Regions from separate parts of the Lysinibacillus sp. FW12 genome, predicted to be linked through region 2. Evidence: riboswitches for the same ligand, from Rfam matches in the RefSeq annotation. Region 2 holds a riboswitch; the other holds the start of a gene.
What was found. Region 2 has a riboswitch for preQ1 ahead of SJW71_RS21750 (QueT transporter family protein). Riboswitches for the same ligand answer to the same signal wherever they lie in the genome.

Region 1 (5,226 bases), 530 kb from region 2:
ACCTTTTACTCGCTTTCATCATCGGCTGGACTTCAAGTCATATACAGCATAAAGAACCAGCAGCCTTAGAAATGGTAAAGTAATAATTCGAGAATAATACTTGTTGAACTTGCTAGATAAAATAAAAATAGTATTTTTAAACTTTGAAGAAAAAGTACCAGCCCATGAGGACTGGTACTTTTTTATAATTTCTGTTGCTTAAGTTATGGTCCGACGCAACTAGTATAAGACTATATTTCTTAAAAAATATAGAAAAGGAAATGCAATACTTCATCTAAAGCCATGTTGTTGAAACACTTCTTTTACAGAAAAGCTCTCTTCATCATATTTCAAAAAATTATCCTGAAATAAGACGTTTTTCTTTCATTGCACCAACTTGGCCTAAAATTAGTGCACCGAACATTTGAATAATCGTTTTCACAATAATTTGTCCAAAAATGGCGGCAGGCACCGCTTCCCAAGGCAACATATTAGCCCCCAATGGACTCAAGCCGATTACTACGAAAATAGCAGAATCCAGAAATCCTCCAACAATTCCACTGTAGAGCACACGCCATGCCATTGGTAATTTCAATCGACTATAAATTTCTGTATCAGCCGTTTCAGCGACAACAAATGATAGGGCTGACGCTACCACAATCAAAAGTGTATCCCCTAGAAGGAATGACACTACTGCTGATAAAATTAAAGCTGTAATAATAACTATATATGTCTTTGCTCTACCATATTTATTTTGCACAAGATCGCGAAAAATAAAAGTCGCTCCAATTAAAAGCGTCCCCATTGGCACGATAAACATACCAAAATGTAACGGCGCAAATGCTGCCGTTACCACATTAGCAACGACAATAGATAATAAATAAAATAGTATTCTCATCCTATTACTCCTCAAATCAATTTCAAGACATTATTGTAATGGCACCCCTATACACCTCTTTTATTCCCCCAAACAAGGGCATGTAACTGTGGTAGTACTTTGACATCTCTTAATTCTTCATCCTTTATTACTCGATCAATGAGCTCATGATATTTATCTAATAAATGGATAGCTATTCGTGAATTATCAATCGACGTAAGATCATCGTTACCAACTTGGAGATAAAAAGGAATCGTTGGATAACGATGATGAATTTGTTTAGCATAGTCGTAATCCTCTTGATTAAAAACGACTATTTTGAGGGATGTATGGTGATTACTGTTTCGATTTTTAAGTTTTTCGAAGATATTTGAGAGCATCGAATAGTCCGTAGTCATTCCAGAACTAGGTGGCTTTGGTGAAATTGTCAGCTCATCAATCTCATACATCCATTTTTGCCATCTACTTCCCTGCGTTTCCACACTAACCTTTATGTTGTTTTCTTTTAAAATCGCAATGAGCTCTTGCAAATTTGGATAGAGTGCAGGATTACCGCCCGAAATCGTAACAAATGAAAATCCACTGCCACCAAGACGTTTTAATTCAGACCAAATCTCTTCTGCTGTCATTTGGACAATAAGATGCTTTCCGCTACCATCCCACGTAAATGATGAATCACACCAGGAACAAGAATAATCACAACCTGCAGTTCTTACAAACATTGTCTTCTGGCCAACTACCATTCCCTCACCTTGAATTGTTGGTCCAAAAATTTCGATAATAGGTACTTTACTCAACTTCCATCCACTCCCGTCTTGCTTCTGCATAGCTTGTAGGAGTTTCGTAAAGCCTGATAAACTCTACACACGCACCGTTATATCCTTCATCAAGCAAGGCCTCAGTCAGCTTTTCGTAAATCCAAACAACAATGTTCTCTGCCGTCGTATTCATAGGTGGAAGTGTTTCATTTAAATAACGGTGATCCAAATGAATCTCTATTTTTTGTTTCCATATCTCTTTTATATCGCCAAAATCAATCATCAAACCACGTTCATCTGTGTAGCCACTCAGTCCTAATATGACACGATAGGTATGACCGTGCAGATTTTTACATTTCCCCTCATAATGATGTAAATGATGAGCAGCATCGAAGGTAAATTCTTTGCTTACGAGAACACGCTTTGCATGGTATTTCAATTGATTTCTTTGAATATCCTCATCTATTTTTTGGAGCCTCTCGACGATTTTATAATCTGACATGTCTTAAAACTCCTTCCTATAACTCAAATACTCATCAAGCCCTTTTTTTCGCAGGTTACACGCTGGGCATTCACCACAGCCATCTGCTATGACACCGTTATAGCAAGTTAACGTTCTTTCTCGAACAAACTCAAGCGCCCCAAGCTGATCAGCAAGCCCCCAAGTCTGTGCCTTATTCAGCCACATCAACGGTGTATCAATGACAAAAGAATCATTCATAGATAAATTTAACGTTACATTCAAGGATTTAATAAAAATATCTCGGCAATCCGGATATCCGCTAAAGTCTGTTTCACACACACCCGTTACAATATGCTTTGCTCCCACTTGGCTCGCTAAGATGCCAGCAAATGAAAGAAAAAGTAGATTTCGACCAGGCACAAAAGTTGATGGAAGCTCACCATTTTCTCCGTCCTTCACCTCTATGTCTTGTCGTGTCAATGCATTCGGGGCAAGCTGATTCAGGAGTGACATATCCAGAATGTGATGCTTGACACCAAGCTCCTCTGTTATCACCTTCGCACATTCAATTTCCAGACGATGCCTTTGACCATAATCAAAAGTTACTGCCTCAATCTCTTTAAAACGTTCTTTTGCCCAGAACAAACATGTTGTGCTGTCCTGACCTCCACTAAATACAACAATCGCTTTTTCCTTCTTCATCCATAAAGACTCCCTTATATCGAAAAAACAGCACTCTAAGAAAAAGTGCTGCTTTCTTCTTAGTTTTTTTAAGAGGGTAGCTAAAAACCTCTTTCTTGCTTCACTTATCGATTATCAATTTTTTCTGGGTTAAGATCGTGGTTCATTAAACGATAATTGGCTATTTCTTCGTATTTAGTTCCTGGCTTCCCATAGTTACACCATGGATCGATCGAGATACCACCTCGTGGAGTAAATTTCCCCCAAACCTCTATATATCTTGGGTCAAGTAATGTAATTAAATCATTCATAATGATATTAACGCAATCCTCATGGAAATCTCCGTGATTTCTAAAACTGAATAAATACAATTTTAGTGATTTACTCTCAACAATTTTTTTATCAGGGATATACGAGATATACATCGTTGCAAAATCAGGCTGATTTGTAAGCGGACATAAACTAGTGAACTCTGGACAATTAAACTTAACGAAATAATCTCGATTGGAATGAAGATTATCTACTGCTTCCAAAACTTCAGGTGCATAATCATATGAATATTGTGTACCTTGGTTACCCAACAATGTTAAATCCTTTAGTCCTTCTTCATGACTTCGACCAGACATAAAAAAACCTCCTTGTAAAATGTTTCCCAACACTTTTCAAGAGAGGCATTACCAATCATTCTATTAAAACATAAGTAAAAACATAAAAAAGCCACGTCCGATATGGACATGGCATAATGTCATGTTTCCATAGTTTTTTATAGAGGGTATCAGCTATGAACCTCTCCCGTACAAGTCCGGGCACATTCTTTTCTTCCATATCGTACAAAAAATAATACAGAACGTCAAATAGATTTTAAAAAAATCTTTCCTATTTGTGCTTTACTAATTAAATTGACAAAATGAATATATTTCTGTAAGTCCTTTCTCATTTTAAAGTTCTATTTTTTAATTACATTACTAGGAAAATAGAATTAAAATATAATTGATAAACTAATACTTATTATCAATATTTTGGTATACTCAAATATTCCGATATTCGAATTACTACTCCTGTGATAAATTTGAATTATCACACTTTTTTGTTTAGTGTGATAATTAAATGTGGAGGGAGAAATGAGTTTTGAAAAAGTTTACGTTTATGAAGTTTTTAAGTAGTATTATAGCTTTCGTTATGGTGCTTTTTCTATTGGTTCCATTATCGAGCGCAAGTGCTGAAGAATCTAAACCATTTAAACAGGATAGTCAAAGTGAAAGTATACTTCAACTTAAGGCGGCTATCGCTGAACAGCTAAGCTTGTCTAAAGATGGTCCAACTCTTCACGAAAGCTTACAAAATGTATCAGGCAATCAAGAAGTTGCAGTCATCGTACATTTATCTGAAACGCCTGTGGCACTAGAGCAGGGAATGAGCCAGGTGAAAGGCCAAAAGTTCTCTAATGCGCGAGCAAATGAAGTACGTTCAAATGTAAAAGCTCAACAAGCAAAAGTAAAAAAAGAGTTAGCTACTAAAAATGTTCAAATGACTCAAGGCTACACATTTGATACTGTTTTAAACGGTTTTGCGGCAACAGTGAAAGCAAATGATCTCCCGAAACTGCTTTCAATAGAAGGAATTACATTAATCGAACCTGATGCAATTGTTTACGCATCAGAAGATAATACAATGAAATCATCGGAACTTATTAAGGAAGATCAATTAGAGGCCCAAATGAACACAAGTATTTCTTTCCTTGGGATCGAACAGCTGTGGAATGAAGGAATTGAAGGACAAGGAATAAAAGTAGCAGTATTAGATACTGGTATTGACGCAGATCACCCTGAATTCGCTGGAATTTACAAGGGGGGAAAAACTTTATTCCAAATTCATCAACTTACACGAAGCCTCGAGCAGATGACGATGCATCGGAAACATTGCCTTCTGAGCGTCCTGCCGGAACACCTGAATTTAATGAAAAAGGAAGCTCGTTCTATACTTCTCACGGTACCCATGTTGCTGGAACCATTGCAGCAATCGGAGCAAACAAATTTGGTATTAAAGGAATTGCTCCAAAAGTAGACCTTTATGCTTACCGTGTTCTTGGTGCATATGGAAGTGGAGCTACATCTGGTATTGTTAAAGCAATTGAAACAGCTGTAACAGAAAAAATGGACGTTATTAACCTTTCTCTTGGTGGGGGAGCTAACTCTGAAACGGATGCTGGTTCATTTGCTATTAATAATGCAATGATGGCTGGAACAATCGGAGTAATTGCGACAGGGAACTCCGGCCCAAATCGCGGAACAATGGGCACGCCTGCAACCGCTCGTTTAGGAATTGCTGTCGGTAACACAACAAATCCTGAAACAAAGTATAACGGGGAAGTAAATGTTACAGTTGGTGACTACAACTTAACAAAACAGCTCCCATTAATGGGAACAACTTTTGGAAGGGATTTAGCAACACAGCTTCAAGGAGAATTT
Region 2 (5,226 bases):
GCACACTCCATGTACCTGGTACATGCTGAAATCCCATGCCTTTTAATAGGTTATTAAGAGCATCATCGATCCCTAAATTACTCCAAAATGTTTGAAACTTTGAAAATATCGTTTCTGAATTTAGCAGTGGAATATTCGGGCGACCTATCGTATTTTCTGCAGTTAACCCCATAATACGTAGGTTTATTGAGTACAATGCAATCATCATTAATATCCCTGATAATAGCGGATTAATCTTCCCTTTCGTGTGGAGAATTCCTGTCATACATCCAGCAATAAATCCAGCAACAATTGCCACTAAAGTCGCTAAGATTGGGTGGTAGCCAAGCAAGACCATTGTTGCTGCAGTTGCCGCCCCTGTTACAAAGCTTCCATCAACCGTTAAATCCGGAAAATCTAACACCCGAAATGTTAAATATACACCAAGTGCCATAATTGCATAGATGATTCCTTGCTCCACTGCGCCAAATAATGCTAAAAACATCGTTGAATCATCTCCTAAATCTCTTTTTTATTTATACCGCTTATAAATGAAGATAAAGCGGGGATAGTTCTCCCCCGCTTCGTTTTACTTTTCTAGAAGTTCTGCACCCCAAGAATCTTTAATTTCAATTTCTAAATCATCCGCTACCTTTTTATTGATTAGTAGTTTTAGATTTTGTGGATATTGTGCTGGTGTATCAGCAGGTGTAGCTTCACCTTTTAAAATTTTCACAGCCATTTGTCCAGCTTCATAGCCAATATCAAAATATTCGAAACCATAAGCAGCTAAACCGCCTCGTGCAACGGAGTCTAGCTCTCCTACGATAAGTGGTAATTTATTTGTGTTAGCAACATCAATAACAGATTCTAACGCAGAAACCACTGTGTTATCAGTAATAATATAGAAAGCATCTACTTTACCAATTAACGATTCTGTTGCTTGTTTCACATCTGCTGAAGTGGATGCCGAAGCTTCTACAACCGTTAAGCCCTGCTCACCCATAACTTTTTTCACTTCTGAAACTTGTGCTACAGAGTTTTGCTCACCAGCATTGTAGACCATACCCACATTCTTTGCGCCAAGCTCTTTTAGAAATGCTACTGTTTTAGAAATCGTTTCAGGATGTAAATCGATTGTACCTGTAACATTTTTTCCTGGTTTCTCCATTGATTCGATTAACTGTGCACCAACAGCATCTGTTACAGAAGTGAAGATGATTGGAATATCACTTGTAGCTGTAGCAGCTGCTTGAGCAGAAGGTGTAGAGTTAGCAAAAATTAAATCTACGTTTGCACTCACTAGATTGTTAGCAATCGTTGTGTTAAGACTGTTATCTCCTTGTGCAATTTGTGAATCATATTCAACTTTTAATCCAGCATCTTCAATTGCCTTTTTAAAGCCTTCTGTTGCTGCATTTAAAGATGGATGTTCAACAATTTGAGTAATGCCGATTTTATATGTTTTATCATCTGCATTTCCGCTCTCACTTGCGTTGTTTGATTCATTCCCTTTTGAATCCGTTGAACTAGAACCACCACTACCACAGGCAGCAAGAAGTAACACTAATCCAAATAGAAGGAATGACAGCTTTTTTACATTGCCCTTCACAAATAATCCCCCCGATTAATAACTAAAATATCTATCGCACTTTATCCAAACAAAGTGTGAATGTATCGCTATATTATCGTTATTATTGAGCCTCGTCAACAACATTATGAATGTTCTGACTTTTAAATTTAACAAAATATTTTAGCTAATCATTCAATTTGGCGCTTTAAACCGCTAAACTACGCTGTTTTAGTTATTCGTTTTCTTTTTTAACATAGTAAAAAATATTTATGACAATTTTGCGACGCTAGGTCATTGTGGACAAAGTCTGACATTTGACTTCTACTAGATATCTATAATAAAATGTTTACTTGTGTGAAAGCACCGTGGTTCGTAACCATCCCACGAAAAAAAACTAAGGAGAAATGAATATGAAGATAAAATTTTTAGCAGCAAGTGGTATTATTGCAGCTTTATATATTGCTGTGACAATGCTTGTTGCACCATTTGGTTTTACAGAAGTACAGTTCCGCGTATCCGAGATTTTTAACCATCTAGTGGCCTTTAATCCACGCTTTGCCGTAGGGATCATTATTGGAGTATTGATCTCCAATCTTTTTTCACCACTTGGCATTTACGATTTAGTGTTTGGTGTTGGTCATTCTATGATCACACTTGGACTGTTCATTTTAATCTGTAAATTTGTCAAAAATATGTGGGCACGTTTAATTATTAATACATTTTTATTTACATGCACTATGTTTATCATTGCCTTTGAACTAAACTTAGCCTTAGAGCTTCCATTCTTCTGGACTTGGCTAACAGTGGCTGCTGGTGAGTTTGTTGTGTTAGCAGTTGGTGCACCTATTATGTATGGACTAAATAAACGTCTTCACTTTAAAAATTTGATTTAACAGACGAGTCTAAGGATTCGTCTTTTTTTCTTGACACTATTCTGAAAATATTCTACAATTCTTTCTAATAAATGCAAGGAAGAAGAGTAGTAGCAAGCACTGTAACTTCAAGAGAGCTGGTGGTAGGTGCAAACCAGTAGTATGTACTTGTGAATGGACTTCAGAGCAGCCTTATCCAAATGTAAGGCCGACCCACTCCCCGTTATCGGAGTAGAAGAGCGCGCAAAAATGCGAATCAAGGTGGCACCACGGTTACTCGTCCTTTTTATGAGGATTGGAGTGGCTTTTTTTTATGGAAAATTAGCATAGAGGAGTCGAGTAAAGATGAGTACAGTAGTAGAGAAAAAAGGTTATTTTGGTGAATTTGGAGGAAGCTTTGTTCCAGAGGAGCTTCAAAATGTCTTAACTATTTTAGACGAGAATTTCCAAAAGTTTAAAGACGATGAAGACTTTAAGAAAGAATTGGATTACTATTTCCGTGAATACGTTGGACGTAAATCCCCTCTTTACTTTGCAGAAAATTTAACAAAGCAATTAGGTGGCGCAAAAATTTATTTAAAACGTGAAGATCTTAACCATACAGGCTCACATAAAATCAATAATGTATTAGGCCAGATTTTACTAGCTAAACGTATGGGAGCAAATCGCGTTATTGCCGAAACAGGCGCTGGACAACATGGTGTAGCAACGGCAACTGCTTGTGCCATGTTCGGAATGGATTGCACCATTTATATGGGCTTGGAGGATACAAAACGTCAGGCATTAAATGTGTTTCGTATGGAGCTTCTTGGTGCGAAAGTAGTAGCTGTTGATAAAGGACAAGGCCGCTTAAAAGATGCGGTTGATGAAGCGTTCGCTGATTTAGTAGAAAACTATGAAACAACATTCTATTTATTAGGCTCAGCAGTTGGACCACATCCTTTCCCTTCAATGGTTAAACATTTTCAATCTGTCATTAGCCGTGAAAGTCGTGAGCAAATTTTAGCAAAGGAAGGAAAGCTTCCAACAGCCGTCCTTGCCTGTGTCGGCGGTGGTAGTAATGCCATTGGAGCATTTGCTGATTATATTGCAGATGAAAGCGTTCGTCTTATTGGAATCGAACCCGATCAAGCTGCTACATTAAACGAAGGGACGCCTGGGGAGCTACATGGCTTCAAATGTTTAGTGTTACAAGATGATGAAGGAAATCCCCTACCAACATATTCAATTGCAGCTGGTCTAGATTACCCTGGAGCAGGTCCAGAACATAGTCATTTAAAAACAATTGGCCGTGCGGAGTATGTAACTGTTACAAACGAAGAAGTTCTAGAGGCGTTTCAAGTACTTTCAAAGGTCGAAGGTATTATTCCTGCCCTTGAAAGCTCACATGCAGTTGCATATGCTCTAAAATTAGCACCAACTTTACCATCTGAGGAAAGCATTATTATTAATATCTCAGGTCGTGGTGATAAAGACGTTGAACAAGTTTTCCATATGTTAACAAAATAGTATTGTAAAAGAGCGATCTCCCTTTTTGGGACATCGCTCTTTTTACTTTATTTTAGTAAATTTCTGTAATATTATTTGCCATTAGGATTTACCTCTAAAACACTGTAGCTTACACTATTATGAAATTGCCTTTTTATGCAGCTTAATTTTCAGTTTTTCTAACATATCAACTGTCATTTTAGCTAAATCATACTCTGCTTTAAAGCCCCATTCTTTTTGGGCTGCTTCTATATTTAAAGAGTTTGGCCAGCTATCTGCTATAGCCTGACGCACTGGGTCCACCTGATAGTCCATTGTGAAATTCGGTAAGTGTTTCTTGATTTCAGCTGCAATTTGCGACGGTTCAAAGCTCATTGCTGTAATATTAAAAGCATTACGATGAACTAGCTTATTACCATCTGCCTCCATCAAATCTACAATAGCTTGTAAAGCATCTGGCATGTACATCATATCCATAAACGTACCCTCTTGGATATAAGATGTATACTTGCCCTGTTCGATCGCTTCATAGAAAATCTCTACCGCATAATCAGTCGTACCACCACCTGGAGGTGTTACATAGGAAATTAATCCAGGGAAGCGTACACCACGTGTATCAACGCCAAAACGATTAAAATAATAATCACATAGTAACTCACCCGCTACTTTATTAACGCCATACATTGTCGTTGGTCGTTGCAAAGTATCCTGCGGTGTATCTTCCTTCGGTGTAGATGGGCCAAATGCTCCAATAGAGCTTGGCGTGAAAAATTGCATATTTAACTCTCGTGAAACTTCCAATGCATTCATTAATCCACCCATATTTAAATTCCAAGCTAACAATGGATTTCTTTCAGCAGTAGCAGATAATAATGCCGCTAAATGCATCATCGTATCTGCACCGAAATCCTTTGCTAGATCATGCATTCTTTGTCCATCTGTCACGTCCAATATTTCAAATGGGCCCTTAGTATGTTCAAGCTTTCTAATATCTGTAGCAAGTATATTGTCCTCTCCATAAATACCACGAAGTTTTTCTACAAGCTCAGAACCTATTTGACCAAGTGCCCCAGTAACAATTATCTTTTTCATTTCTCAAAACCTCCACATGTGAACAATTGTACTTATGGAAAGTACAAAAATATATTGATAAACATTGATTTAATAACACTTTCAATGAAATTCATTATAATGTGTTCGTTTTGAAAATACAACAATTATATTAACGATATTCCTTAAAAGGAACAAACAATCCCTTACTTTCAGTATATGAACTCATAAAAAATATTGTGCTACAAAAATATATAAAACACA

Region 1: linked by a shared signal. The riboswitch ahead of queF (preQ(1) synthase) and the one ahead of SJW71_RS21750 (QueT transporter family protein) in region 2 are both predicted to bind preQ1.

What each region holds. Positions count from the first base shown of each region.
Region 1 is NZ_CP139094.1:164,661-169,886, reverse strand. It holds gene SJW71_RS00880 (YhgE/Pip family protein) at 1-83, shown strand, start outside; gene SJW71_RS00875 (VUT family protein) at 338-877, opposite strand; gene queE (7-carboxy-7-deazaguanine synthase QueE) at 925-1,653, opposite strand; gene queD (6-carboxytetrahydropterin synthase QueD) at 1,646-2,116, opposite strand; gene queC (7-cyano-7-deazaguanine synthase QueC) at 2,120-2,779, opposite strand; gene queF (preQ(1) synthase) at 2,884-3,384, opposite strand; PreQ1 riboswitch class I at 3,508-3,554, opposite strand; partial or broken gene SJW71_RS00850 (S8 family serine peptidase) at 3,887-5,226, shown strand, end outside.
Region 2 is NZ_CP139094.1:4,240,804-4,246,029, forward strand. It holds gene SJW71_RS21740 (ABC transporter permease) at 1-484, opposite strand, end outside; gene SJW71_RS21745 (ABC transporter substrate-binding protein) at 569-1,591, opposite strand; PreQ1 riboswitch class I at 1,912-1,956, shown strand; gene SJW71_RS21750 (QueT transporter family protein) at 1,963-2,445, shown strand; T-box leader at 2,513-2,712, shown strand; gene trpB (tryptophan synthase subunit beta) at 2,770-3,933, shown strand; gene SJW71_RS21760 (L-threonine 3-dehydrogenase) at 4,051-5,004, opposite strand.